Regions from separate parts of the Azospirillum largimobile genome, predicted to be linked through region 1. Evidence: predicted binding sites of a transcription regulator. Region 1 holds the regulator's gene; the other holds the start of a gene.
What was found. The regulator LexA, encoded in region 1, represses DNA repair genes until DNA is damaged. The targets are predictions, from matches to a motif close to ATGTTCTANTTTGGTTC.
Positions count from the first base shown of each region.

Region 2: the regulator LexA is predicted to act here: its motif matches at 12,971-12,987, upstream of ACWPKK_RS29665 (putative DNA modification/repair radical SAM protein).

Region 1 covers NZ_CDRMUA020000001.1:999,065-1,013,701, forward strand. The annotation lists gene bamA (outer membrane protein assembly factor BamA) at 1-376, shown strand, start outside; gene ACWPKK_RS04590 (OmpH family outer membrane protein) at 378-1,028, shown strand; gene fabZ (3-hydroxyacyl-ACP dehydratase FabZ) at 1,242-1,724, shown strand; gene lpxA (acyl-ACP--UDP-N-acetylglucosamine O-acyltransferase) at 1,721-2,515, shown strand; gene ACWPKK_RS04605 (LpxI family protein) at 2,528-3,370, shown strand; gene lpxB (lipid-A-disaccharide synthase) at 3,367-4,578, shown strand; gene gloA (lactoylglutathione lyase) at 4,603-4,998, shown strand; gene ftrA (transcriptional regulator FtrA) at 5,011-6,033, opposite strand; gene ACWPKK_RS04625 (rhodanese-like domain-containing protein) at 6,143-6,541, shown strand; gene ACWPKK_RS04630 (hypothetical protein) at 6,551-6,724, opposite strand; gene gltA (citrate synthase) at 6,747-8,060, opposite strand; gene gltX (glutamate--tRNA ligase) at 8,161-9,567, opposite strand; gene ACWPKK_RS04645 (ComEC/Rec2 family competence protein) at 9,724-11,877, shown strand; gene lexA (transcriptional repressor LexA) at 12,033-12,755, opposite strand; gene ACWPKK_RS04655 (molybdopterin molybdotransferase MoeA) at 12,954-14,183, opposite strand; gene moaC (cyclic pyranopterin monophosphate synthase MoaC) at 14,188-14,637, opposite strand, start outside.
Region 2 covers NZ_CDRMUA020000007.1:94,940-109,576, reverse strand. The annotation lists gene ACWPKK_RS29725 (hypothetical protein) at 1-787, opposite strand, end outside; gene ACWPKK_RS29720 (HEPN domain-containing protein) at 796-1,200, opposite strand; gene ACWPKK_RS29715 (nucleotidyltransferase family protein) at 1,187-1,549, opposite strand; gene ACWPKK_RS29710 (IS607 family transposase) at 1,700-2,260, shown strand; gene ACWPKK_RS29705 (hypothetical protein) at 2,257-3,831, shown strand; gene ACWPKK_RS29700 (nucleotide sugar dehydrogenase) at 3,950-5,323, shown strand; gene ACWPKK_RS29695 (DUF2076 domain-containing protein) at 5,396-6,064, opposite strand; gene ACWPKK_RS29690 (hypothetical protein) at 6,255-7,826, opposite strand; gene ACWPKK_RS29685 (tetratricopeptide repeat protein) at 8,252-10,276, shown strand; gene ACWPKK_RS29680 (ISAzo13 family transposase) at 10,513-11,739, shown strand; gene ACWPKK_RS29675 (helix-turn-helix domain-containing protein) at 11,746-11,976, shown strand; gene ACWPKK_RS29670 (RNA-guided endonuclease InsQ/TnpB family protein) at 11,977-12,903, shown strand; gene ACWPKK_RS29665 (putative DNA modification/repair radical SAM protein) at 13,014-14,225, shown strand; gene ACWPKK_RS29660 (UdgX family uracil-DNA binding protein) at 14,228-14,637, shown strand, end outside.

The DNA.
Region 1 (14,637 bases):
CGACCGCTTCTTCATCGGCGGCGACACGCTGCGTGGCTTCAACACCGCCGGCATCGGTCCGCGCGACGTGTCCACCGGCGATGCGCTGGGCGGCACGCGCTATGCCCGCGCGTCGGTGGAAATGAGCTTCCCCTTCGGCCTGCCGGAAGAGTTCGGCCTGCTCGGCCATGCCTTCACCGATGTCGGTACGCTCGGCAAGGTCGACATCAGTGATCCGAACGTGAAGGATGACGAGACCATCCGCGTCTCCATCGGCACCGGCGTGTCGTGGAAGTCGCCGTTCGGGCCCATCCGGCTCGATGTCGCACTGCCGATCCGCAAGGAAGGCTACGACAAGAAAGAGCTCATCCGCTTCAGCTTCGGAACCAGGTTCTAAGATGCAATTCACCCAGTCGAAGGCGCCGTTCCGCGTCGCCGTCCTGTCGGCCGTCACGGTCGCCGGCCTCCTGTTCGCCGCCACGTCGGCCCAGGCCCAAACCCAGCCGAAGGCCGAAGCCCCCAAGGCGGCCACGGCCACGGCCACGGCCACGCCTCCGGCTCCCGGTGCGGAACTGAAGGCTCCGGTCATCGCGGTGATCGACGTCCAGAAGATCATGCAGGAATCCACCGCGTCGAAGGGCATCACCAAGTCCTTCGAATCGCTGCGCGATTCCTACCAGAAGGAAATTTCCGCGCTGGAAGACAAGCTCCGCAAGACCGAAGACGAACTGCGCAAGCAGCAGACCGTCCTGTCGCCGGAAGCGCTCGCCACCAAGCGCCGCGATTTCGAAAAGCAGGTCGCCGACGTCCAGAAGACGGTCCAGAACCGCAAGCGGGCACTGGAGACGAGCCTGAACGAAGCAATGGCCGTCGTTCACAAGACGATGGTCGATGTGGTCGCCGAAATCTCGCGCGAGCGCGGCGCGAACCTCGTTCTGGCCCGCCAGCAATTCGTTCTGGTCGACACCCAGCTCGACGTCACCGACACGGTGATGGAGCGGGTGAACAAGAAGCTCCCGCAGGTTGCGCTGAACGTTCCCAAGCAGTAATGCCTTTCTGAGCAGGGCCGTCGCCGTCCCGACTGGGAAGGTGACGGCCCTGTTGCGTTTCCGGGTTCGGCGGTTGCGGTCGCCGCGGAAATGGGGCAAGAAGGCGGAGCAAACAAAAGGCGCCAGCGTTTCCTGTTGGGGCGGCGGCGCCCGTTCTCCGGGAACGGGGAATGGTGAACCCTATCGGTTGGTGGAAAGGCGGGCGGCCGGACAATGGACGTGACGGCGGACAACAACGCGCAAAGCAAAAAGATCGACGACATCGACATCACGCGGATCATGAAGATGATCCCGCATCGCTACCCGATCCTGATGATCGACCGGGTGATCGATGTGACGCTGGGCGAAGGCGCCACCGGCGTGAAGAACGTCACGATCAACGAGCCCTTCTTCCAGGGCCATTTCCCGTCGCGTCCGGTGATGCCCGGGGTGCTGATCATCGAGGCGATGGCGCAGACCTCCGCCGTGCTGGTGGTCGCCACGCTCGGACCGGATGCCGAAGGCAAGCTGGTCTATTTCATGACCGTGGACGAGGCGCGCTTCCGTCGTCCGGTCACCCCCGGCGACACCATCCACATCCACGTGACCAAGCAGCGCCAGCGCGCCAACGTGTGGAAGTTCAAGGGCGAGGCCAAGGTCAACGGCGTCCTCGTCGCCGAAGCCATCTATTCCGCCATGATCCTGGACGAAAAATGACCGTCACCATCCATCCGTCCGCCATCGTCGATCCCGCGGCCAAGCTGGGCGAGAGGGTAGACATCGGTCCCTTCTGCGTCGTCGGCCCCGACGTCACGCTGGGCGACGGCGTTCGGCTGGTTTCGCATGTGGCTGTCGACGGGCGCACCAGCATCGGCGCCGAAACCGTCATCTATCCCTTCGCGTCCATCGGCCATCGCCCGCAGGACCTGAAGTTCCATGGTGAACCGTCCGAACTCGTCATCGGTGCCCGCAACCAGATCCGCGAGCATGTGACGATGAATCCCGGCACCGAGGGCGGCGGCATGATAACGCGCGTCGGCGACGATGGGCTGTTCATGATGGGCTCGCATGTGGCGCATGACTGCATCGTCGGCGACCATGTGATCATGGCGAACAACGCCACCCTGGGCGGCCATGTGACGTTGGGCGACTACGTCATCATCGGCGGGCTTTCGGCGGTGCGCCAGTTCGTGCGCATCGGCTCGCACGCCATGATCGGCGGCATGTCGGGCGTCGAGAACGACGTGATTCCCTTCGGTCTGGTGATGGGCGACCGTGCCCGCCTCGCCGGCCTGAACCTCGTCGGGCTTGAACGGCGCGGCTTCAAGAAGGACGACATCCACGCCCTGCGCGCGGCCTACCGCATGCTGTTCGGACCGGAGGGGACCTTTGCCGAGCGGGTGGAGGAGGTCGGTCGCGACTTCGGCGAGCGTGCGCTGATCTCCGACGTGCTGTCCTTCATCCGTGCCAAGGAAGCGCGCTCCCTCTGCCAACCGCGCGAGAGCTGAGGCCGCCGGCCGATGGCCGATACCCTTCAGGCTGCCGGTCCCAAGCTGGCGATCCTGGCCGGTGGCGGAACGCTGCCGGCCCGCATCGCCAGCGCGGTGCGCGGGCAGGGGCGGGAGGTCTTCGTCGTCGCCTTCGACGGCCATACCGACCCCGAAACCGTCGCGGGGCTCCCGCATTTGTGGAGCCGCTTCGGCGCCGCCGGCAGCATCCTGCGCCGTCTCCATGAGGAAGGCGTGGGAGAGGTCGTGCTCGCAGGACCGGTGAAGCGACCGTCCTTCACGGAACTGATGCCGGATTGGCGCACCGCCCGCTTCCTTGCCCGCGTCGGAACGAGGGCGCTCGGTGACGATGGGCTGCTGCGCGCCGTGGTCCGCGAGGTGGAGGAGGATGGCTTCCGCGTCGTCGGCCTGCATGACCTGTTGAAGGATCTGCTGACCACGCCCGGCCGGGTCGGTCGTCTCGCCCCGGATGCCGAGGCTGAACGCGACATCGCCCGCGCGGTGGAGGTCGCCCGTGCGTTGGGTGCGCTCGATGTCGGGCAGGGGGCGGTGGTCCAGCAGGGCATCGTGCTTGCAGTCGAGGCGATCGAAGGCACAGATGCCATGCTCGACCGCTGTGCCGGTCTGTCGCGGCCCGGACCCGGCGGCGTTCTGGTCAAGGTGAAGAAGCCGAAGCAGGACCGTCGCATCGACCTGCCGACGATGGGCGTCACGACGGTCGAGAAGGCCGCCGCGGCCGGGCTGCGCGGTATCGCGGTGGAGGCCGGCGGTAGCCTGTTGGTTGATCGTGCAGCGGTGGCGGCGACGGCCGACCGGCTCGGTCTGTTCGTCACCGGCATCGAGATTCCGCAATGAGCGTTACGTCCGTGGCCGATGACGGCCCGATTCTGTTCCTGATCGCCGGCGAGCCGTCGGGCGACGCGCTGGGTGCGCGGCTGATGGCGGCGGCGAAGCGGCTGACCGGCGGCAAGGTTCGCTTCGTGGGCATCGGCGGCGAGAAGATGACGGCGGAGGGGCTGGTCAGCCTGTTTCCCATGGGCGAACTGACCCTGTTCGGCATCTTCGAACTGCTGCCGCATTTGCCGAACCTGATCCGCCGCATCGACCAGACGGTTGCCGAGATCGTCCGGCTGCGCCCCGACGCCGTGGTGGGCATCGATTCGCCAGGCTTCACCGTGCGCGTGGCGAAGAAGGTGCGTGCCGCGGAGCCCGCCATCCCGCTGATCCACTATGTGGCGCCCACGGTGTGGGCCTGGAAGCCCAAGCGAGCGGCCAAATATGCCGCCATCTACGACCATCTCCTCGCGGTTCTACCGTTCGAGCCCCCGTACTTCGAGAAGGAGGGGCTTGCCTGCACCTTCGTCGGCCATTCGGTCGTCGAGGGTGGTGCGGGGAAAGGCGATGGTGCGGCGTTCCGTGAGCAGCATGGCATCGCGGCGGACGAGCGGATCGTCATCGTGCTTCCGGGCAGCCGCAAGGGAGAGGTATCGCGCCTGCTGCCCGACTTTCGCGCGGCGCTGGACCTGTTGCGTCCAAGCCATCCCGATCTGGTGGCGGTCGTGCCGACCGTGGCGACGGTGCGTGACCGCGTCGCCGCCGCCATCGCCGACTGGCCGGTCCGTACCCTGCTGGTGGAAGGGGACGCCGAGAAGTACGATGCCTTCGCGGCGGCGGAGGCGGCTCTTGCCGCATCGGGCACCGTCGCGTTGGAACTGGCGCTCGCGCGGCTTCCAACTGTAATCGCCTACCGGCTGAATCCGGTCACCGTCGCTCTTTATCGCCGGCTGATCAGGGTGAAGTACGTCAATCTCGTCAACCTGATGCTCGATCGGATGCTGGTCCCGGAATTGCTGCAGCAGGACTGCCGGCCCGATAGACTGGCGGCCGAGTTGGGGCGTTTGCTCGACGATCCGGCGGCGCGCCAGGCGCAGGTCGACGGTGTCGCCGAGGTGGCTCGCTGGCTGGGGCAGGGGGATACCCCGCCCAGCGAACGCGCCGCCCGCACCATCCTGGACGTCGTCCAAGAACGCCGCTCCAAGACAGCTGAACAACCGCCCAGTTAAACGCCAAGCGGGAGAATAGAGACCATGAGCGAATTCCGTCTGCTGCATACGATGCTGCGCGTGCTGGATCTGGAGAAGTCACTGGACTTCTACACCCGTCTGCTCGGCATGAAGCTGCTGCGCCGCAATGACTATGAGGGCGGTCGCTTCACCTTGGCCTTCGTTGGCTATGGCGAGGAGTCCGATACCGCCGTCCTGGAACTGACCCATAACTGGGACCAGAAGGAGCCGTACGAGATTGGCACCGCCTATGGCCACATCGCGCTCGGCGTTCCCGATATCTACGGCACCTGCGAGAAGCTTGCCGCCGAAGGCGTCAAGATCCCGCGTCCGCCCGGCCCGATGAAGCACGGTACCACCGTCATCGCCTTCATTGAGGATCCCGACGGGTACAAGGTTGAACTGATCGAGACGAAGTGACCGGTCGGCCGGTCATCGGTTCAGGACAGGGGCGTGGTCGGCAACGGCCGCGCCCCCGTCGCTTGTGCCGGGAACCGGAGCGGGATCGCGGCGGAAGTGCGCCCGGTACGTGGCCGGACTGATCCCCAGACGCTGGCGGAAATGATGCCGCAAGGTGGCCGCGGAGCCGAAGCCGGCGAGGGTCGCGACCTCTTCCACCGGCAGGGTTCCGCGTTCCAGCAGATCACGGGCGCGGTTCAGCCGCTCCGTCGTCAGCCATTCGCCGGGCGTGGTGCCGGTCAGCGCCTGGAACCGTCGCAGGAAGGTGCGCAGGCTCATGCCGGCGCGCGAGGCCATGCTTGACAGGCTGTGGTCCTCCGCAAGAGTTTCCCGCAGATGGTCGAGCAGCGGTCCCAGACGGACTCCCTCACGGGCGATGGGCACCGGTGCCTCGATGAACTGAGCCTGCCCTCCCTCGCGGTGAGGCTGGACCACCAGACGGCGGGCGACGCTGTTGGCGGCTTCGGGTCCGAAATCGCGGCGCACCAGATGAAGGCAAAGGTCGATGCCGGCCGCGCTGCCGGCAGAGGTCAGGATGTTGCCCTCGTCCACGTAGAGAACGTCAGGCACCACACGGATGTCGGGATAAAGCTCCCCAAGCGTTGTGGCATAGCGCCAGTGGGTGGTCGCGCGGCGACCCGTCAGCAGACCGGCGGCGGCCAGAACGAAGGCACCGGAGCAAATCGAGAGAATGCGTGCTCCGCGCACATCGGCCCGGCGCAGTGCCTCCGTTAGTTGGACAGGTACCGGTTCGCGAGCGCCGCGCCAGCCGGGAATGACGATGATGTCGGCTTGGTCCAGCAGATCGAGCCCACCATCGGCCTCGATGCGGATCCCGCCCACTGCCCGCAATGGGCCGGAATCGAGGGCGGCGACGGCGAAGCGATACCAGCCGGGGCCAAGCTCAGGGCGTGGAAGACCGAACACCTCGACGGCCACGCCGAACTCGAAGGTGCACAGACCGTCATAGGCGAGGGCTACGGCAAGCGGTGGCATGGCATTTGGCATGATCTGAACGATAGCTGGCAGTCACGCCACTTTCCAGCGGAAGTGGCGATTGGGAAGATGCGGGCGAATCCCGACCAAGCACGATCAGGAGAGCACCATGGCCAGTCTCGTCACCGAAATTCCAGCCGCATCGGCGGAAGATGCCGCCGCCCATTTCGCCCGCAAGCTGTCGTTTGAGACCGATTGCTGGGATGTGCATGAATCGCTGAAGTCTGGGACGCCCGACTTCGTCCTGCTCGACGTGCGCGGTCCGGCGGCCTTCTCCCGGGGGCATGTGCCGGGGGCGCTGAACCTGCCGCATGGCAAGATCACCGAACGGCGGATGATGGAGTGGCCGGAGGGCACGCTGTTCGTCGTCTATTGCGCCGGCCCGCACTGCAACGGTGCGGATCGCGCGGCCCTGCGGTTGGCGCGGATCGGGCGGCCGGTCAAACTGATGATCGGCGGCGTGACGGGCTGGATCGACGAGGACTTCGCGCTTGAAAGCGGGAGTTGAGCGATTGCCTTAGACGAACACGATCCCGGCGACCAGGGCCACGATCAGCAGATAGACGATCATCCGGCGCACCCGCCAGCCAAGCGGTGCCCGGTTGTCGTTGGCCGGCGAGCGCAGGCGCACGCGCCGGGCCGGAACGATGTACGCAGTCGGGTCCTGGGCGGCTCCGTTGGAGCCGCCCATTCCCACATGTGCTGTTGGCCGGTTAGCCACGCTCGGCCAGCGGCACGAACGGCCGCTTGGTGTCGCCGGTGTAGAGCTGACGCGGGCGGCCGATCTTCTGCACCGGGTCCTCGATCATCTCCTTCCACTGGCTGATCCAGCCGACGGTGCGGGCCAGCGCGAACAGCACGGTGAACATGCTGGTCGGGAAGCCCATCGCCTTCAGGATGATGCCCGAATAGAAATCGACGTTCGGATAGAGCTTCTTCTCGATGAAGTACTCGTCCGACAGGGCGATCTTCTCCAGCTCCATGGCGATGTCCAGCAGCGGCTCGTCCTTGATGCCGAGCTCGCCGAGAACCTCGTGGCAGGTCTGGCGCATGACCTGGGCGCGCGGGTCGTAGTTCTTGTAGACCCGGTGGCCGAAGCCCATCAGGCGGAAGTTGTCGTTCTTGTCCTTGGCGCGGCGGACGAACTCGGGGATGCGATCGACCGAGCCGATCTCCTCCAGCATCTTCAGCACGGCTTCGTTCGCACCACCATGGGCCGGACCCCACAGCGAGGCGATGCCGGCGGCGATGCAGGCGAACGGGTTGGCGCCCGACGAACCGGCCAGACGGACGGTGGAGGTCGAAGCGTTCTGCTCGTGGTCGGCATGCAGGATGAAGATCTTGTCCATCGCCTTGGACAGGATCGGGTTGACCTTGTACGGCTCGCAGGGCGTGCCGAAGGTCATGTAGAGGAAGTTCTCCGCGTAGGACAGGTCGTTGCGCGGATACATGAAAGGCTGGCCGGTCGAATACTTGTAGGCCATCGCCGCGATCGTCGGCATCTTGGCGATCAGGCGGTGCGCGGCGATCTTGCGCTCCCGCGGATCGTTGATGTCCAGCGAGTCGTGGTAGAAGGCCGACAGGGCGCCGACGACGCCGCACATGATCGCCATCGGGTGGGCGTCACGGCGGAAGCCGCTGTAGAACTTGGTCAGCTGCTCGTGCACCATCGAGTGGCGGCGCAGGATATTTTCGAAATCCGTGCGCTCTGCCGCGGTCGGCAGGTGGTTGTTGAGCAGAAGGAAGCAGACTTCCGGGAAGGTGGAGTTCTCGGCCAGCTCGTCGATGGCGTAGCCGCGGTGCAGCAGGACACCCTCGTCGCCGTCGATGTAGGTGATGCCCGACTCGCAGCTGCCCGTGGAGGTGAAGCCCGGATCGTAGGTGAAATAGCCGGTCGCGGCGTAGAGCTTGCGGATGTCGATCACGCTCGGCCCGACGCTGCCGTGCAGAATCGGCATCGTGACCTGCTTGCCCGTCTTATTGTCGATGAGGGTAACGGTGTCCTTGCCGTCCTCAGTCTGGGTCATCTCGGCACGTCCTTATCGTTGAGGGTCGGGCTTAACGCCCTTTTTTCGTCGGCGCAGCATAGTTCCATGGCAGCCTGATGGCAACGCACGGAAATGACCATTATGCTGCACCCGCTGCATCGCGGATGCGAGAAAGCGTCGCTTCCCGACCCAGCAGTTCGGCCACCTCGAAGATCGGCGGCGACACCGTCGAACCGGTCAGCGCGGCGCGCAGCGGCTGTGCCACCTTGCCCAGCTTTTCACCCCGTGCCTCGGCGAAGGCACGGACCTGCGCCTCCAGCGCCGCAGCGGTGAAATCCGGTTCGCCGGCAAAGGCTTCGGCCAGTTCCTTCAACAGGCTGCGGCCCTTTTCGTCCAGCAGCGCGGATGCTTTTTCGTCATAGCCGAGCGGCTGCGCGGCCACGTAGAAGCGGGCGCTCTGCGCCAGATCGACGACCGTGCGGGCCCGCTGCTTCAGGCCGTTCATCGCCCGCGTCAGAAGGTCGCGATCTGCGTCGGTCAGGCTGCGGCCTAGTTCGGCCTCCAGTCGCGGAGCGATCAGCCCGACCAGCCGGGAATCCTCGGCCAGACGCATATAGTGGGCGTTCAGGTTCTCCAGCTTCGCGAAGTCGAAGCGCGAGGGCGAGCGGCCGATGCTCTCCAGGTTGAACCACTCGATCGCCTGTTCGGTCGAGATGATCTCGTCGTCACCGTGCGACCAGCCGAGCCGCAGCAGGTAGTTGCGAACGGCTTCCGGCAGATAGCCCATGTCGCGGTAGGCATCCACGCCCAGCGCGCCGTGACGCTTGGACAGCTTGGCGCCGTCCGGCCCGTGGATCAGCGGGATATGGCCGAAGCGCGGCAGGTCCCAGCCCATGGCGTTGAAGATCTGGATCTGCCGGAAGGTGTTGGTCAGATGATCGTCGCCGCGGATGACGTGGGTGACGTTCATGTCGTGGTCGTCCACCACAACCGCCAGCAGATAGGTCGGCGTGCCGTCGGCGCGCAGCAGGATCAGGTCGTCCAACTGGGCGTTCTGCACCGTGACCTCGCCCTGGACCAGGTCGTTCAGGACGGTCTGACCTTCCTGCGGCGCCTTCAGGCGGATCACCGGGGCGACGCCAGCAGGCGCGTCGGACTCGGGGCGGTCGCGCCAGCGGCCGTCATAGCGCATCGGCTGGCCGGCGGCCTTCTGGGCGGCGCGCATCTCTTCCAGTTCTTCCGGGCTGCAGTAGCAGCGATAGGCCTTGCCAGCGGCAAGCATCTGGTGCGCCACCTCGGCATGGCGGTCCTTGCGCTCGAACTGGCTGACCGCGTCGCCATCCCAGTCCAGACCCAGCCACTGCAGACCGTCCAGGATGGCGTCGACCGCCGCTTGGCTCGAACGTTGCCGGTCGGTGTCTTCGATCCGCAGCAGGAACTTGCCGCCGGTGTTGCGGGCGTACAGCCAGTTGAACAGGGCGGTGCGGCCACCGCCGATGTGCAGAAAGCCGGTCGGCGACGGAGCGAAGCGGGTGACGACGGTCATCGGTCTCTCAATTTCCGGTTCGGCGCTGGTAAGATGCGCCGGTGGTTCGACACCGAGGTTTAACACAGCCACCGGGTTGGGAGGCAATGCGATGCGCGCATGGACGGTCGTTGAGGAGTACGCGGGCGGCATCCCTGCGCCGGAAAGCCGTCAGCGGTGACGGTCGCCGGCTGGCCCGAGGAGGAGACGGAGGGTCCGGTCGGGGCCGGTGGGCGGTGGCGACGCCTGTGGTTCCGCATCGGGAGGCGACTCGCGGCCCTGGCGGAGGCGGAGGGGGACCGCTGGGTTCTGTGGCTTCCCGTCGCCTTCGGGGCGGGCGTGTCGCTGTATTTCGGGCTGATGCGGGAGCCGGACTGGTGGATCGGGCCTGCGGCTTGCGGCGGGTGTGCCGCGCTGCTGCTGGTCCTGCGGCGCTGGTTCGCGCTGTTCGGCGCGGCGATGGCGCTGCTGATGGTGGCGGCGGGGTTCCTGGTGGCGCAGGGGCACAGCGCATGGGTGGCGGCGCCGGTGCTGACGCGCGTCGTCACCGGTGCGACCATTACCGGCCGCGTGATGGCGGTGGAACGGCGACCAGGTGCCACCCGCATCACGGTGCGGGAACCGACGGTCAGCCGGCTACCGCCTGAGCAGACGCCGGCCGCGTTGCGTATCCGCCTGCCGGACCGCCATGCGGCGCCCGATCCGGGATCGGTGGTGCGGCTGCGTGCCACGCTGCTGCCGCCCCAGGCGCCGGCCGAGCCGGGCGCCTTCGACTTTCAGCGGCGGGCCTGGTTCATGGGGCTGGGTGGGACCGGTTTCGCCACCGGTGCGGTGGAACTGGTCGAGGCCCCGCCGGTCACGGGCTGGCAAGTGGTGACGGTGGCCTTTGAGCGGGTGCGCGGCGCGATCGCCGAGCGGGTGGCTGCCACCATCGACGATCCGGTGGAGGCGAGGGTCACCACGGCTTTGCTGAATGGGGAGCAGTTCGGCATCCCGGACGGGACGCTGGAGGATTTCCGCAACAGCGGGCTGGCGCATCTGCTGTCGATCTCCGGCCTGCATGTGGGCATTGCCGCCGGCATTCTGTTCTATGTGGTCAGGGCCTTGCTGGCGCTGGTGCCCGCCATCGCCTTGCGTTGGCCGATCAAGAAGATCGCCGCGCTGTTCGGCATCCTGTCGGCCTTGGCCTATACGCTGCTGGTCGGGGCGCCGCTGCCGACCGTACGGTCGGTGTTGATGACCGGCATGGTGATGGGCGCGATCATGCTGGACCGCCACCCGCTGAGCATGCGGCTGGTCGCCTTCGCCGGGCTGGTGACCATCGCCATGGATCCGGAGGGGATGCTCGGCCCCAGCTTCCAGATGTCCTTCGCGGCGGTGGTGGCGCTGATCGCCGCCTTCGAGCGCGGCAGTTCGCGGCTGGCGAAATGGCGCAGCGAGGCGGGATGGTTTCTGCGTGGTCTGCTCTATGTCGGCGGGATACTGCTGACCAGCGTGGTGGCAACGCTGGCGACGCTGCCCTTTGCGCTCTTCCATTTTCAGCAGATCGCCTTTTACGGCGTGCTGTCCAACCTGATCGCCATTCCGATCACCTCGTTCTGGGTCATGCCGTGGAGCTTGATCGCCTACGCCCTGATGCCCTTCGGGCTGGAGGCGCCGGCGCTGATCGCGATGAACTGGGGCGACCGGGCGGTGATCTGGACCGCGGAGTTCTTCGGCCGTCTCCCCGGGGCCTCCCTGACCATGCCGGCGATGCCGGTGGAGGGGTTCGTGGCGTTGGTGCTGGGCGGCATCTGGCTGTGCGTCTGGACCCGGTGGTGGCGCTGGCTGGGGCTGCTGCCGGTCCTGGCAGGGCTGGCTTCGCCGGCGTTCGTGACGCGGCCGGACGTGCTGGTCGCGGGGGACGGGAGCGTGATGGCGGTGAGGATGCCGGATGGTCGCCTCAGCGCCTCGGGCAAGACCGGGGGCCGCGTGATCGAGACATGGCGGGAGCGCGATGGCGAGCGCTCGGGAGCCGATCCTTGGCCGGCGGCGGGGGGGTGGAGCGAGGGAGAGCGGTCGCTGAGCTGCGATGCGCTGGGGTGTCTGTACCGGGTCAAGGGAAGGACTGTCGCCCTTCCGCGGTTGCCGGATGCGCTGGACGAGGATTGCGGGGCGGCCGATGCGGTGGTGACGACGGCGGTGGCGCGGGGATGCCGGGCCGGGGTCGCGATCGACCGTTGGGCGCTGCGGCACGAGGGGGCGCATGCGCTGAGGGTGACCGCGGCGGGAATAGAGGTGGAGACGGTGCGGGGGCTGCGGGGAGAGCGGCCCTGGACCGGGGGGAGGTGAGGGGCGTGGGGAGTGCTGTTGCCCCCACCCTAACCCTCCCCCGCTTTGCGGGAGAGGGAACTCCGCTGATCTGCCGCTCACTCCCTCTCCCGCGATCGGACCAGCCTTCGGCCGGCCGAGAGCGGGGGAGGGTCGGGGAGGGGGGCGAAAGGGCCTCAGTACTTCCGCACCAGACCGACCAGCTTGCCCTGCACGCGGACGCGGTCGGCGCCGAAGATGCGGGTTTCGTAGGCGGCGTTGGCGGGTTCCAGGGCGATGGTGTTGCCCTTGCGGCGCAGGCGCTTCAGCGTCACCTCGCCTTCGTCGACCAAGGCCACGACGATGGTGCCGTTCTCCGCCGCATCGCAGCGCTGGATGATGACGGTGTCGTGGTCGAGGATGCCGGCCTCCACCATCGAATCGCCGGAGACTTCCAGCGCGTAATGATCGCCGGCGGTCAGCATCGAGGCGGGGATGTCGACGAAGGCGCTGTTGTCGCGCAGAGCCTCGATCGGCGTGCCGGCGGCGATGCGGCCATAGAGCGGAAGCTGCACCGTCTCGTTCGCCGCTGCCGGGGTGGGCGCGGGCGGAGCGGTGTCGCGGCCGGCGAAGGCGAAGTCGCCCTTGATGACGTTGGGCTGGAATTTCGGCTTGGGCGCGGTGCGGGAGCGGGCGGCGTCCAGGCCTTCCGGCAGGCGGAGAACCTCCAGCGCGCGGGCGCGGTGGGGCAGGCGGCGGATGAAGCCGCGCTCTTCGAGGCCGGTGATGAGGCGGTGGATGCCCGACTTGGACTTCAGCCCCAGGGCGTCCTTCATCTCGTCGAACGACGGCGAGACACCGCCCTGGCCGAGCCGTTCGTGGATGAACAGCAGCAATTCGTGCTGCTTGCGCGTGAGCATGGATGCCTCCCGGCCGTCGCCAGACTGAAGATGGAACAAAAACTAAACGTTGCTCCATGTTCTAGTTTGGTTCCTGCCGTCCGTCAAGCCCCCCATCGGCTTCTTTTAGAACTTGAGTGGAACATTCGGAACGCCGTGAAACAGTTTTCCGGGTGATGTTCAACTGTTCAACCCGCCGTCCAAACGCTGTGTTCAAGTCTAGATGCTGAGCGCTCCATCGGTCAAAGGGAGCACGGTCACCATGGCGCCGGCCGGCTCCGGGTCGGCGTTGGGCGGGCGTGGGATCAGGCAGTCGGCCTGGGCGTAGAGCGTGGTGATGGCGCTGTCCTGCCGGGCGAAGGGCGTGGCGGTGAGGACGCCGTCCGGTCCGGAAGCCAGGGTGGCGCGCAGATACTCCTCGCGGCGGTCGTTGGCCTTCAGCGCGACGGTCAGCCGGGCGCGCAGCGGCGGCCGGTCGTCCTCTGGCGGCAGCCCCTGCAGCAGGCGCAGAACCGGGCGCAGAAACAGGACGGCGGTGACGCCCGTCGATACAGGATTTCCGGGCAGGCCGAGCAGCGGCACCCCGCCGGCCCGGCCGAACATCAGCGCCTTGCCCGGCCGCATCGCCACGGTCTGAACCTCCAGCGCCACCCCCCGGTCGGCGAGAACGTCCCGCACGAGGTCGTAGTCGCCATGGGCGGCACCGCCGGTGGTGACCAGCAGGTCGCAGCCGACGGCACCTTTCGCCATGGCGGCGACGCTGTCGGGCGTGTCCTTCGCGACGCCAAGATTGTGGGCGAGCCCGCCCTGGGCGGTGACGAGCGCGCAGAGGCCGAGCGCGTTGGTGCTGACGATCTGGCTCGGCCCCAACGGATCGCCCGGCAGGGCGATCTCGTCGCCGGTGGCGAGGACGGCGATGCGCGGCCGGCGATGGACCGACAGCCAGGGCACGTTGCCGCCGGCTGCCAGCGCGATGTCGCGCGCGGTCAAACGACGGCCCTTCGGCAGGAGTTCCTCGCCAAGGGCGAAATCGAAGCCGGCCTGACGGACGAAGCGCCCGGCGGGGACGGCGCGGCCGATGCGAACCGTCGCGTTGTCGGCGCTGCAATCCTCCTGCATCACCACGGCGTCGGCGCCATCTGGCAGAGGGGCGCCGGTGAAGATGCGCACCGCTTCGCCCGGACCGACGCTGCCGCCGAAGGCATGGCCGGCGGAGGATTCGCCGATGCGGCGCAGGGTGACGGGGGTTTCCGCCGTGGCTGCGGCGATGTCGGCGGAGCGGACCGCCCAGCCATCCATGGCGGCGGCGTGGAAGGGGGGCTGGGTCAGCCGGGCGACCACCGGTTCGGCCAGCACGCGGCCGAGCGCGTCGGGCAGGGCGACCACCTCCGCCGGCAGAGGGGCGAAGGCCGACAGGATGCGGGCGCGCGCCTCTGCGACGGAGATCATGGCGTCAGGCCCCAGCCGACGGCGTGGTAGCGGCAGTGCCCCATTCGCCGCTCTTGCCGCCGGCCTTGTGCAGCAGGCGGACGTCGGTGACGGTCATGCCGCGGTCAACCGCCTTGCACATGTCGTAGACGGTCAGGGCGGCAATGGTGACGGCGGTCAGCGCCTCCATCTCCACGCCGGTCTGGCCCTTCAGCTTGCAGGTGGCGGTGACGTCCACCGCATTGCGCGCCGGGTCGCAGGAGAGGTCGACCTTGACGGAGGTCAGCATCAGCGGATGGCACAGCGGGATCAGGTCCGGCGTGCGCTTGGCCCCCATGATGCCGGCCAGCCGGGCGACCGACAGAACGTCGCCCTTCTTCACCCCGCCCTGCATGATGAGCGCCAGGGTTTCCGGCTGCATCAGCACGGTGGCGACAGCGGTGGCGGTGCGTTCGGTGTCCGCCTTGTCGGAGAC
Region 2 (14,637 bases), on a different contig from region 1:
GCGCGCGGCGGCAGGCGGCCACCGCCTCCAGCCGGGGCTGGCCGGTCAGCGGGCGCAGGTCGGCGGGGATCGCGGCGAGACAGGCGGCGGCGAGTTCCGCGGGCGGGGCGGGAGCGGTCTCCAGCCAGCGTTCGGCATCCCGGAAACGGTCGCGGCACATCAGCCCGATCATGTAGTCGCAGGCCGATTGCAGACCGGGAGCCAGCCGGCCGGGGCTGACCGACAGGACCGGCAGCAGGGGCGCCAGGGTCGGCGCCAGATGGTTGGCGTAGAGCGTCGCCCCCCAATAGCGCTCCGCCGTCTGCCGGAAATGGTCGAGGTCGCGCACCGGCACCAGTCCGGACACCTCGATGGGCAGGATCTCCACCTTCGGCTTGGTGACCACCACCGTGTCGTTCGACACGTCGACATAGAGCGCGCCGATCTGCAGCGCGTTCTGGAAATACTGCTCGCGCAGGACGCCCCAGACGCTTTGCAGCACGCCGCCCTCCTCGACGAAGGCGCGCAGCGCGCGCTCCACCGGGCCGGCAGGCTGGACCAGACGCTGCGACAGGCGGGCGAAGAGGTCGCGGGTGATCTCCTCGCAGCGGCCATAGGGATAGGGCTTGCCGCCGGCCGGCGGCAGGCCGGCGAGCGCCCGGTCGCTCTCTTCGCGGAGAGCCATGAAATAGCCGTAGAGGGCAGCCGGATCGCCGCCAAGGTGGCGGGCGGTCAGCGCCGACTGGCGCTCGTCCACCGGGGCGATCTGCTGGGGCAGGAGGGGCGGGGAGTGCAGCGGTGGCGACATCGCAGGGATCAGCCTGCCGTGGCCGCTGCGTGCAGACGTTGGAGGATATCCAACGCCTCAAGAATCTCTTCCCTGGACGGCGGGGGCGATTCATCCTCCGGCGGATAGCGATAGTCCGTGGCCCAGGCGGTGAACGGCCGGCATCGATCGAGATCGGCGCTCAACATCGGATGCAACGGCGCCACGGCATCCGCCAACTCGTCAAGGTCATGAATTTTGCGAAAACCTACGCCAGCAGCGATCAACAAGCCCTTCATGGTTTTTTCCGCCGCCTGCTGACAATGATAGGCGGCGTTCCCCAGGGAAGGCGGCTCGATGGAAAGGCAGGCCCGAACCACACGCAGATCCTCGGCAGCGACGGCCCACCAACGCCCCGCCGCCTCCAGGACAACCTTGCGGTCAGTGCCGTTCATAGACGACGACACCTTCCTGATCGGCGGTATGGGACAAGGACCCGACCACGCCCCGCCTGCGCTCGAACACCGATTCCCGGCACGCGACGATGTCGACCGCGCGGTGGTAGGTCTTGCGCGCCTCGTACTTGCCTCGCCAGGACAGCCGCTCCGGCGGCGTATCGTCATCGACGATGATGAAGAGGTCGTAGTCGCTGTCATCCCCCGCATCGCCACGGGCTTGCGAACCGAACAGGATCACCTTGCGCGGCTGGAAATATTCCACGACCGGACGAAGAAGCTCGTTCGGCACCTCCGCTGCGGAAGCTCGGCTCTCCTGCTTGCCCCTTTCCTGCCCGACCGTCGCCATGATCGTTCCCTTCAGCAACGCTCAACCATAACAAAGACTACGCACGACCGGCAGCCATCCGCCGCACCGAAGCACCGTGATACCATAAGGAACGGGGGATTGAGGATGTTCCTGTAATGTTCTATATTCTGCTTCATGGCGAAACGTGTGATAAAACTCTCTAAATGGGTAGCGGAGAACGGCATCAGCAAGCTGACCGCTTGGCACTACCCCACGGCCGGCAAGATCCCCGGCGCCTACAAGAAGCCGAACGGGCAATTCATCGTCGAGGTTGAGGAACCGGAACCGGAGACGTACGCCGCGCTCTACGCCCGCGTGTCTTCCCACGATCAGAAGGCCGACCTCGACCAGCAAATCGCCCGACTCGCCACCCATGCCGCCAACGCGGGGCTGAAGGTTGGCAAAGTCGTCATGGAGATCGGCTCCGGGCTCAACGACAAGCGTCGGGAGCTTACCAAGCTCCTCGCTGATCCCGCCGTCGACACCACCGTTGTCGAGCACAAGGATCGGCTCACCCACTTTGGCTTCGAACACCTCCACTCCGCACTCGCGGCCACGGGGCGCAGGATCATCATCGTTGCCCCTGGAGAGGTCGAAGATGATCTCGTTCACGACATGGTCGACCTGATAACCTGTCTGTCGGCTCGTCTTTACGGCCGCCGCTCTGCGCGCAATCGTGCCAAGCGGGCGTTGGAGGCGCTCAATCCGTGAGCCGCACCTTCTGCGCCCTTGTCCGCGATCCGCTTGCCGACGCCGTTCTGGCGCCGTTCGGCGCGATCATGGCTCGGGCTCGACATTGGCAGTTCCGCGAACTGCACATCCGCGGGTGCGCCAAACTCACCGTTCGCAAGGCCGCGCAGGCCCGGTTCGGCTTGACCAAGCGCCATGCGCTGGCCAACGAGTTCGATCTCGATCAGGCGGTCAACGCCTGGCGCGGCACGCTGGAGCACCGCCGGCAGTCCTTGTCTGATCGCCTCGAGGCGGTCGGCGATCGCGTTGCCCGCCTCGACCGGCAGATCGCTGATCCCAAGACGTCGGACCGCAAGCGTCACCAGAAGGAATTCACGCGCCACCAGAAGAAGCTCCACATCGGCACGCTTCAGGCGGCGCTGATTCAGGTGAACCACGACCTGCGCGGTGCGCCGCAGGTCTGCTTCGGCGGACGCGCGCTATTGCGTGACGGCGAGACGGAGGCATGGCGCGTCAAGCGGAGCAGCCGCTTTCTGCTGGTCGGCTCCAAGGACGAGAGCGGCGGTAACCAGACCTGTCAGTACGATCCGGTCAAGGGCACACTCACGCTGCGTCCGCCGGACGCCGTGATCGAGGAGTTGCGCGCTGAGCACGGCGACCGTTTCGACCGGCATGGGCGCATCGTGCTGGACGGCGTGCGGTTCCGCTATGGCCAGGACCGCGTGGCTGCAGCCGTGGATCGAGGCGTTGCACTGACCTGGCTGCTGTTCCGCGACGAGCATGACCGTTGGCACGCGCACGTGTCCTTCGACGAGGACCCGGCCGAGGTCGTCACCGATCTGCGGGTTGCCTGTCTGGGTGTTGACCTGAATGTGGACCATCTCGCCATCGTGGTTGCCGACCGCTTCGGCAATCCGATCGACCGCCTGCGGCTGCCGTTTCCTGAGGCGGGGACCGAGGCGGACGTGGCTGCGGCGATGATCGGCGATGCGGCGCGCGACCTGTGTGCGTTGGCGCTGAAGCACGGCGCCGGTGTCGCCGTGGAGAAGCTGGATTTCGGCCGCGAGAAGGCCGCCCCGAAGGAATACGGGCGCAAGCACGCCCGCCGTTTGTCGTCGTTCGCCTACAAGGCGTTCTACGAGGCGCTGGCGGCACGCTGTGCTCGTGAGGGGATCGATCTGCACGCGGTCAACCCCGCGTTCACCTCGGTCATCGGGGGACTGAAATACGCAACGGGCCGAGCCATGACGCGCCATGAGGCGGCAGCTCTGGTGATCGCCCGGCGTGCTCAAGGATTCGGAGAGCGTCTCGTCTGTATGCTGGATGGCACCCTCGACGCACCTGGAAGGATGCGCGCGAGGCATGTGTTCAGCCGATGGCGGGCCGCTGGCCGAAGGCTATCCGCGGAAGGCAATGGTGCCGTTCGACCGCGGCGGTCGGCTGGAGGAACACGACGGACCGGGGCGGCGTCGGATGGGAAACTATCCAGCAACGCCGGGCCTGCGCAGCGGACACGGAGCCGACGCGCGGAGAGGACCGGGTCCGGCTCCCAGCAAGTCGGGGGCGCCGTTGCCCTGGCGAGTCAGGCCTGAAATGTCTGATGATTAAATCACCAACGGTTGCGCAAAGCCGTGCCGGCCGTCACACATTCATCTGCCGCAGGCGGGATCCCCGTCCGGGCGGCCCAGTCCTTTCGAACGGAACGGCATGATGAGCACAGCGGACACCGCACCCGATCTCCAGGCGCCCGACATCCAGTCTCTGGAAAGCGCCTATCGCGGCCGCAGCGCGCGGGTGGCGGTGATCGGGCTCGGCTATGTCGGGCTGCCGCTGGCCCTGGCGCTGACCGGGGCCGGCTTCGCGGTCACCGGCTTCGACATCGACCCGGCGAAGGCGGCGGCGCTGAATGGCGGGCGCTCCTACATCCGGCAGATCGCCGACGGGCGCATCGCCGAGGCGGTGGCGACCGGGCGGTTCCGGGCGACGACCGATGCCGACGAATTCGCCGCCTGCGACGCCGTGATCGTCTGCGTCCCCACCCCGCTGTCGCCGCAGCGCGAACCGGACCTGAGCTTCGTCGAGGCCTCCACCCGCCTGATCCGCGACCGGCTGCGGCCGGGCCAGCTGGTGGTGCTGGAATCGACCACCTGGCCCGGCACCACCGACGAGGTGATGCGGCCGATCCTGGAGGAGACCAGGCTGGCCAGCGGGCGGGATTTCTTCCTGGCCTATTCGCCCGAGCGCGAGGATCCCGGCAACATCACCTTCACCACCAGCACCATCCCCAAGGTGGTCGGCGGCGACGACGAGGGGGCGCGGCGGCTGGCGGTGGCGCTCTACGAGCAGGTGGTGCCGCAGGTGGTCCCCGTCTCCGGCACGCGGGCGGCGGAGGCGACCAAGCTGACCGAGAACATCTTCCGCTCCGTCAACATCGCCCTGGTGAACGAGCTGAAGATCGTCTTCGAGCCGATGGGCATCGACATCTGGGAGGTGATCGAGGCGGCGAAGACCAAGCCCTTCGGCTTCATGCCCTTCTATCCCGGCCCCGGCCTGGGCGGCCACTGCATCCCGATCGACCCCTTCTACCTGACCTGGAAGGCGCGCGAGTACCAGATCTCCACCCGCTTCATCGAGCTGGCGGGCGAGGTCAACACGATGATGCCGCGCCATGTGGTGGACCGCCTCGCCCTGGCACTCGACCGAAAGTCCGGGATCGGGCTCAGCCGGTCGCGCATCCTGCTGGTCGGCATGGCCTACAAGAAGAACGTCGACGACAGCCGGGAATCGCCGGGGCTGCGGCTGATGGAGATGCTGCTGGAGCGTGGGGCGGCGGTCGACTACCACGACCCCTTCATCCCGGTGCTGCCGGTCACCCGCGAGCATGCGGCGCTCGCCGGCCGGACCTCCATCGCCTGGGAACCGGAAACGCTGGCGGGGTTCGACGCGGCGGTGATCGTCACCGACCATGACGGCATCGACTATCCAAGCCTCGCCGCCCATTGCCCGCTGGTGGTCGACACCCGCAACGCGATGCGGACCGTCGAGGGCATCAAGGGCTTCGCCGACCGCATCGTCAAGGCCTGAGGAAACCCGGGCCGCCGGAGGAGGGCCGGCCGCCTCCCTCCCGTGGCCCCCTGCCGCGAACCGGTGCAGGGCTCAGAGTTCCTCTTCGCCGCCGAAATCGCCCCAGCCGCTGTCCTCGACCGTCTGTTCGACATGGTCGGTGGCGGCAGTGGCCGCGTCGGTGGCGGCGGTCGCGGCCTCAGCCGCCACCGCCTCGCCGCCCGAGAACATGCTGGACAGCGCGCTGCCGATCAGCATGCCGCCGGCGACGCCGGCCGCTGTCTGCATGGCGCCGGCCATGAAGCCGCCGCCGGCCCGCGGCTGCTGGGCATAGGCGGCGACGCGCGGGTCGCCATAGGCGGGAGTGCCGGGAGCAGCCGGCGGACGGCCCCAGGGCGAACCGGACGGCATGGCGGCAGCGGCCGGGGCGGCCGCCGGATATGACGGCTGCGGAGCGGGCTTGGCGGCACCGCCGAACAGGCTGCCGAACAGACCGCCACCGCCGGATTGGGCCGGGGCGGCTGCAGCGGCGGGACGCTCGCGCAGTTGGCGCTCCAGTTCCTCGTTGCGGCCCTGGGAGGCGGCGAGCGCCTGCTCCATCATCACGATGGCCTGCGCCATCAGATAGGGGGCGGCCGGCTGGCGGGCGATCCGTTCGCGGATCAGCGCCTCGGCCTCGGGATCGCGCGGGCCGGATTGCGCCTCGGCCTGATGCAGCTTGGCGAACAAGTCGTCGATGATCTGGCGTTCGGTGTGGTCCATGGCGATGCTGGTCCTCAAAGAGGGTTGCAAAAGGAAGGGAACAAAAAGGCCCCTGGTTCGGTCACCCCTCGGCACCTGTCGGCAGGCAGGAACGCTGGCGCGGGCCTGCATCCGCAGAATGAGTGAAAGACGGGATTGGACCAGGGTAGGGGCGGGGAGTGCCGCGCTTCGGTGCGGGGCTGTCGGTTTTTCAGCAAAGATAGTCCCTCCAAGTGCGCTGAACCTCCCCATAGCTAACGCCGGGGGTTCTGGGGGTGCCTGCGCCGGACCTCTCTGCGGCTCTCGCTTGCGCTACAGCATCCGCAGCCTCGGTCCGGCGGCCCTCCCCCTGCAACGGGCGATCCGCTCCGACGCCCTTTCGGACGTTGGGAAGGGCGAAGCCCACCCCAATCGCAGATTGGTTGAAGCCCGACGCCGCCCGTCTCAGCAGCGGTTCCGCAGCCGCCCAATGCACCGCGCATTGGGATGTGTCGAGCCTGTCCCATTCGACAAAGCGCGCCAGCCACGCCGAATACAAATCGCGCTGTACCCGGCTGCCATCAGCAAGCACGTGCCACCGCTGGGACAGCGGCTTCTTCACGTACTCGCCCGTGTCGTGGCTAATCTGCGACAGCCGCGTCGTCCGCGTTGCAAACTCGACCACCGAAGCACCGGCACTCGCAGCCTTGCGCTTCAGCATCGAGACGAACAGGGACGGCGCGCGACGCTTCACGCTCCGGCCGAAATTCCTCTGGAAACTCCGGTAACTCACCTTCTCCGTCTTGATGGTGTTCCCCTGCGCCAGCACCCGGTTGGCGAGTTCGCCGTGGGCACGCTTGCGCTCCGCTGCCAGACGCCGTTCCACCTCAGCCTTCTTGGCCGCCAGGACGCGGTAGCGGCGCGAGCGCACTGCGATGCGCGCACCCCGGCGGTACGTGCCGTCCGCATTGAAGGCGTCGGGGTTGGTGGCGCGGCGGGACCGGTCCATGGCGCGCTGGAAACGGCGGATCGCCCGGTCCATGTCGGCCACGCCTGGGCAGAACGGCTCCAGCGTGGCATCCGTGTCCGACACGGCGGCGAGGGTGCTTGGCCCGAGGTCCAGGCCGACGATGCCTGCGCCGACCGGAAGGCGCTCCTTGCGCGGCGCCAATCCCTCCTGCACCAGTTGGGCGTACCAGCGCGTCTTGCCGCGCACGCTCCGTCGCAGGACGCGGACGTACTTGGTCCGGCACGACAGCGCCTGCTCCTGCCAACCGTCGCGGTCGCGCGGATCGCGCAGGAGCGGCAGGACGAGGCCGTCCCACAGCACGACGGGTATTTCGTCCTGCCAGCGCAGGCGGATCACCGCGTCGCCCTTGCCCTCGACCGAGTGCAGGCGGTTCTTGCCCTTGAAGCGGGGGCGCCCCCGCTTGCCAAAGGCGTGCATCTGCACCGCCTTGAAGGCGCGCAAGGACGTGGTCTGCGTGTCGTGGCTGCCGAGGTGCTGGCCGATCCAGCAAGCGTCCCGGCAAGCCTCGGCGTGCTTCTGGATCGATGCGGGGAAGAAGCCGAAACGCAGCACGGTCGCCTTGAACAACGCCGTGCGCTGCTTTCCTTTGAGCATGGCGCGGGCGGCCTGCCAGTCCTTGGACTGGCGCATAAGGGCAAGGCGCTTCAGCGCCTCGTCCAGGCAGGCATTGTATATGTGGCGTGCCGCCTCAAAACGCACCGCCAATACACGCTCGTCCGCCGCGTTGGTGCACAGTGGAAGTTCGGCAATGAAGGACGGGGTGGCGGCGCGCATAGCTTTGACATTCCTCTGGTTGTCAATGGTCTGCGTAATGACGGCAAGCGGCGCCGCGCCGCCGGTGCAGGCGAAGTACAGGACTCGACGGCGTTGTTCTTCGAACGATGCTCGCTTGTCGCTATTAGACAGCGCCTCCCTAGCCAACGTCCCCGCGATTTCGCCTGCGGCGAAGCAGCGCTGCTCCCATGGCCAAAGCCACGGACTTGCATGCTGCCAAGGTCACGCCCGTCGGCGCAAAAGCAGGTGAAGAGATCCGACATCGCGACCACGTCTAAGTCGCCAGAGGGGCCCGGATCCAGGTGTTGAGCACGTGGCCCCGTCCCGCTTTCCTGTCAAGACGGCACCTGCACAATTTGCGCCCCAAGGGGGCCGGGCTTGGAGCGGGGCCTGGACCGGCGATTTTCCCCATCCTATAAGAGGCCATGGCAACATTGCAGGAAGCGCTGATCGCAGCGCTGGATCATCAGGAGGCCGGGCGCTTCGGCGAAGCCGATATCCTGTATCGCCGCATCCTCGATGCCGCCCCCGGCCATCCCCATGCGCTTCACCTATGGGGCATCCTGGCAGCGCTGACCGGACGGCCGGAGGAAGCCGCAGGCCGGATCGCGCAGGCCATCGCCGTCACTCCCGACGTCGCCGATTTCCATGTCAATCTGGCGCGGGTCCAGGCCGCGCTGAACCGGCCCGACCGGGCCGCCCGGCATTACGCCCATGCCGTCACCCTGCGGCCAGACGAGGCGGGGACACGCTTCCAACTGGCAGGGTTGCTCCAGGAACTGGGGCGACTGGCCGAGGCAGAGGAGCAGTATGAGGTACTGCTGGCGGCGGCGCCACTCCATGCCGACCTCCACCTGAACCGTGCGCTGCTGTGCGAGGCGCAGGGGCAGGCTTCGAGGGCGCGGGACGGCTTCCGCACGGTGCTGATGCTGGAACCGGCGTCCCCCAAGGCGCTGCTGCGGCTTGCTGCCATGGAGCAGGGGGCGGGGCGAAACGGTGCCGCCCTGGCCATCCACCGTCGCGGCATGATCGCCCTGGGAAACCCGTCTGATGCCTGGCCGTTCACCACCCTGGCCACGCTGCTGGCGGGGGAGGGGCTGCCGGAGCGGGCGGCGGAGGCCGCACGCATCGCCGTGACGCTCGCGCCCGACGACCCCGTCCTGTGGAACGAGCTTGGCAACCGACTGAAGGGCCTGGGGCGGCAGGGGGACTCCCTTGCGGAGTCGGTGGCCGGCTATGGCCGCGGGCTGGTCCTGCTGCCGGGGAATCCCGTGCTGCTGAACAACCGCGCCGACGGCTGGCTGAAGCTGGGAAGGCTGGAGCGGGCGGAGCGGGACGCGCGGGCCGCGGTCGCGGCGGACGCCGGCTTCGCCATGGGCTGGAACACGCTGGGCTCCGCCCTGATGGCGCGGGGAGATGCCGGGAACGCGCTGGACGCCTATGACCAGGCGATGCAGGCCGACCCGGCCAACCACGCTCAGGCCCGCTTCAACCGCTCCATCGCCCTGCTGACGCTCGGCCGGCTGGCGGAGGGGTGGGACGAGTATGAACAGGGTTGGGCCGTGGCCTCCGGCCGGTTCCCGCGAGTCGGATTTCCCCAGCCGCTTTGGGACGGGCAGCCCCTGGCCGATGGCGGGCGGGGCGACGGCAGCCTGCTGGTGTGGGGCGAACAGGGGCTGGGCGACGAGGTGATGTTCGCCAGCCTGATCCCACAGCTGGCCGGGGAAGGCGTGCGGGTGGTGCTGGACTGCGACGCGCGGCTGGCCCCGCTGTTCGCCCGCGGCCTGCCCAACACCCAGCCGGGCGTCACCGTGGTCGCACGCACCGAACCGCTGAGCGGCCGGCTGACCGCGCCGGACGTGGCCGCGCAAATCCCGGCCGGCAGCCTGCCGCGCCTGATGCGCCGCCGGATGGAGGATTTCGCCGGCCGCCAGCCCCCCTTCCTGAAGGCCGATCCCGAGCGGGTGGCGGAGCTGCGGCAGCGGATCGGGGACGGCCATGGACATGGATATCGGCTGGTCGGGCTTTCCTGGAGCAGCAAGAACGCCTCGGTCGGGCATCTGCGCTCCATCCCGCTCGACCGGCTGGCCGGGGCACTGGACGGGACGGATGTCAAACTGGTCAGCCTGCAATATGGCGACGTCGCCGCGGAGGTTGCCGCCGCCGGCATCGCCGATCCGGGGCTGGACGCCTGGGGCGACATTGATGGGCTGGCGGCGCTGATCGCCGCCATGGATCTGGTGGTGTCGGTGGACAACTCGACCGTCCATCTCGCCGGCGGGTTGGGGCACCCAACCTGGGCGCTGCTTCCCCACGCCGCCGACTGGCGCTGGATGCAGGGGCGCCACGACACGGTCTGGTATCCGTCGGTCCGGCTGTTCCGGCAGACGGCGCCGGGCGACTGGGACGGCGTGCTGCGGGACCTGCGCGAGGCGATGCGGCAGGGCTGAAGGGACGGGCCGGAGGCGCGATTTTGCTCCCGCCATATGGACGCCGAAGGGAACTGTCCGCTTTAGCCGGCAGGGGAATTCGGTCCGCAAACTTGCGAAGCGCTCGGGCGGGCATATATCAGAACAAACGCAGGACAGCACGGCGCTTAGGAGCTGAGCCAAAATAGATGAATCGACCGGGCTTGCTGTGCGGTCGGGGATTCTCAGGGGGCGTCGGGGTCGGTAGACTCGTCGGCATGATTGATGAAGCCGTGCTGCGCCGCCAATATGCCCTTTTGCGTCCGAGCCTGGACGAGCGGGGCCGCCGTCTGTTCGCCGCCACCCAAGCGCAGGCGCTCGGCCGTGGCGGGATCGCCGCGGTGGCACGGGCCACCGGGATCGCACCGAGCACCATTGGGCGCGGTTTGAAGGAGATCGCCGCTGGCGTAGCGCCGTCTGGGCCACGGTTACGGCAGCCGGGCGGTGGGCGCAAGCGGTTGACTGACAGGGATCCGCTGCTGGAGCGCGCCCTGCTGGAGTTGGTCGGGCCGATGACGCTGGGCTGTCCGGAGCGGCCGTTGCTATGGGTGTCCAAGAGCCTGGAGAAGCTGGCGGCGGCCTTGCGGGACAGAGGTCATCGGGTGTCGGCCAACTCGGTGCGCCGCCTGCTGCGTCGGCTCGGCTTTTCCCGTCAGGGCAACCGCAAGGCCAACGAGGGGCGCGGCCATCCCGACCGCGACGCACAGTTCGAGCACATCAATGCCCAGGTGCTGACTTTCCAGGCCGCCGGCGCTCCGGTCATCTCGGTGGACACCAAGAAGAAGGAGTTGATCGGCCCCTACAAGAATGCTGGAACCGACTGGTGCCCCGAGGGGAAGCCGCGCCGAGTGAACGTGCACGACTTCGAAGACAAGGAGCGCGGCAAGGCCATTCCGTACGGCGTCTACGACGTCGCCGAGAACGCCGGGTGGGTGAGTGTCGGGGTGACCCACGACACCGCCCAGTTTGCTGTCCAGTCCATCCGTCGCTGGTGGCAGACGATGGGACAGGCCCGCTACCTGCAGGCCCGCACCCTGATGATCACCGCAGACGGTGGCGGCTCCAACGGCAGCCGGGTCCGGCTGTGGAAGGTGGAATTGCAGAAGCTGGCTGACGAAACCGGCCTGACCATCAGCGTCTGCCATTACCCGCCGGGCACCTCGAAGTGGAACAAGATCGAGCATCGCCTCTTCTGTCACATCTCGCAGAATTGGCGCGCTCGCCCACTGACCAGCCGGCTCGCCATCGTCGAACTGATCGCCGCCACCACCACCAAAACGGGCCTGACGGTTGCCTGCGAACTCGACACCGCAGACTACGCCAAGGGTATCAAGGTAGCAGACGCCGAGATGGACGCTCTCGCCATCACCCGAAACGCCTTCCATCCCGAGTGGAACTACAACATCGCTCCCCGAGCAGAGATAAACGCACTTATTTTGGCTTAGAGCCTTATGCTTCTCAGCTACAAATACCGCATCCACCCGAACCGGCGTCAGCGCGAAGCGCTCGACGAGATGCTGTATTGGTTCTGCCAGCTCTACAACGCCGGGCTTCAACAGCGCATCGAGGCCTATCGCCGGCAGGGCGTTTCACTGAACTACAAGGCCCAGGCCGACGAACTCAAGCTGCTGCGCGCCGAGGTGCCGGAGCTGGGCACCTATTCGTTCTCAGCCGAGCAGTAGGTGCTGCGCCGGCTCAACAAGACCTTCAATGCCTTCTTCGGTCGTGTGAAGCGTGCCGCCAAGGCTGGCTTTCCGCGCTTCAAGGCGTCTGCCCGCTTTCACGCGGCCGACTTCCGTTTTGGTGATGGCCTGACGATGAAGCCGGGGCGACGGTTGTCGATCGTCGGGATTCCAGGCCTGGTGAAGGTCAAGTGGCACCGCGACTGGCCGTCGGGTGCGGCGTGCGGCGCGGCCGTCATCACCCGCCAGGCCGGCAAGTGGTATGTCGTGTTCCAGCTCGATGCGCCGGTGGCCCACTCGGTGACCGGGCCGGTCACCGTCGGCCTCGACGCCGGACTGTTGGCGCTGGTGGCGCTGTCGGACGGCGCTCTGGTCGAGCGGCCGAACTGGACCAAGAAGGCCGCCAAGGGGCTGCGCAAGCGCCAGCGGGCGGTGTCTCGCAGCCGCAAACCGGATCTGCGAAGCAAACGCCGGAAGAAGGCGAAGGCGCGTCTGGCGGCTTACAGCCACAAGGCCGCCAACCGCCGCGCCGATTACCTGCACAAGCTGGCGGCGGACATCGTCGCCCGCTACGACCGCATCGCGGTCGAAGACCTCAAGATTCAAGGCCTGGCCCGCTCGATGCTGGCCAAGGACGTGTTGGACGCTGCGTGGGGCCTGTTGAGGGCGCTGATCGCTTACAAGGCCGAGAGAGCCGGTAAGCTGGTGGTCGCCGTCGATCCGCGCGGCACGTCGCAAGAGTGCCCGTGTTGCGGCGCCAAGGTCGAAAAGACTTTGGCCGATCGCGTGCACCGGTGCCCGGAATGCGGTCTGGTCGAAGACCGCGACGTGGCGGCCGCGTCCGTCATCGAGTTCCGGGCCTTCGGGCACAACAAATTCAGGCCTGGATCGGGCCTTCGGACGCCAAGCGGGCGGGTTGCCGCGTAGCTTGTCCGAAAAGCCGCCGCGCTTTAGCCGGCGGAGTGATCACTCGGCTTGCCTTTTGCTTTCAAAAGAACATATTGCGAACATCTTCAAGGGAGAGGGAAGCCTCCACGGTGGATGACGCGCTGCTCGACAAGCTCGGGATTCTGGCCGACGCGGCGAAATACGACGCCTCCTGCGCGTCCTCGGGCGCCAAGCGGCGGACGGGCGGGCCGGACGGCATCGGCTCGACCACCGGGGCCGGCATCTGCCACGCCTATACGCCGGACGGGCGTTGCGTCTCGCTGCTCAAGATCCTGCTGACCAACTACTGCCTGTTCGACTGCGCCTACTGCATCAACCGCCGCTCCTCCAACGTGCGGCGCGCGCGCTTCAGCGTGGACGAGGTGGTTCAGCTGACGCTGGGCTTCTACAAGCGCAACTGCATCGAGGGGCTGTTCCTGTCCTCCGGCATCATCCGCTCGCCCGATTACACGATGGAGCAGCTGATGCTGGTGGCGCGCACGCTGCGGCGCGACCATGGCTTCGCCGGCTACATCCATCTGAAGACGATCCCGGAGGCCAGCCCCTGGCTGATCGAGCAGGCCGGGCTGTGGGCCGACCGTCTGTCGATCAACCTGGAACTGGCCTCCGACCGCAGCCTGAAGGAGTTCGCGCCGGAGAAGGACGGCGGCGCCATCAAGGCGGTGATGGGGCAGGTGGGCGAGCGCATCCTGGAGGCCAAGGAGGAGAAACGCCGCTTCTCCCCCGCCGGGCAGAGCACCCAGATGATCGTCGGCGCCGACGCCTCCACCGACCTGTCGGTGCTGGAGACCAGCGACACGCTTTACCGCCGCTATGGCCTGCGCCGGGTCTATTACTCCGCCTTCAGCCCGATTCCGGAGGCGAGTTCCGCCCTGCCGGCCAAGCCGCCGCCGCTGCAGCGCGAGAACCGGCTGTACCAGGCCGACTGGCTGCTGCGCTATTACGGCTTCACGGTGGAGGAGATCGCCGCCGGGGGCGAGGGCGGGATGCTGGATCTGGGCATCGATCCCAAGCTGGCCTGGGCCCTGAAGAACCGCGAGCGCTTCCCGGTCGACGTCAACAGCGCCGACCGCGAGATGCTTCTGCGCGTGCCGGGGCTGGGGGCGCGGGCGGTCGACAAGATCGTCGAGGCGCGGCGCCACACCACCTTGCGGCTGGAGGATGTGGCGCGGCTGTCGTCCGGGCTGAAGCGGGCGCGCGCCTTCCTGATCGCCGCCGACCACCATCCGGGCGGGCTGACCGACCGCGCCGACCTGCGGCAAAGGCTGGTGGCGCCGCCCAAGCAGCTCAGCCTGTTCTGACCATGTACCGCGTGGACCTGAAGGACGGCGCCGACCTGGACGGCTTCCGCCGCGCGCTGCGCGGGCTGGTGGCACTCGGCGTCGCACCGGACGAGGTGGTGTGGAGCGGCGGGGCGGCGCCGTCGCTGTTCGGGGATGAGGTGCCCTTGCCGGCGGACGCGCCGCCGGTTCCGCTGCCGCGCCCGGTGGGCGAACTGATCGGCACCGTGGTCTGCCACCGCGATCCGGAACGCTACGCCCTGCTGCACCGGCTGGTCCGGCGGGTGCTGCGGGGGGAGCGCGACATCCTCGACCACCATGCCGATCCGCTGGTGCATCGGCTGGCGCTGCTCGACAAGGCGGTGCGGCGCGACCTGCACAAGATGCATGCCTTCCTGCGCTTCCGCGAGGTGCGCGATCCGGATGGAGGGGA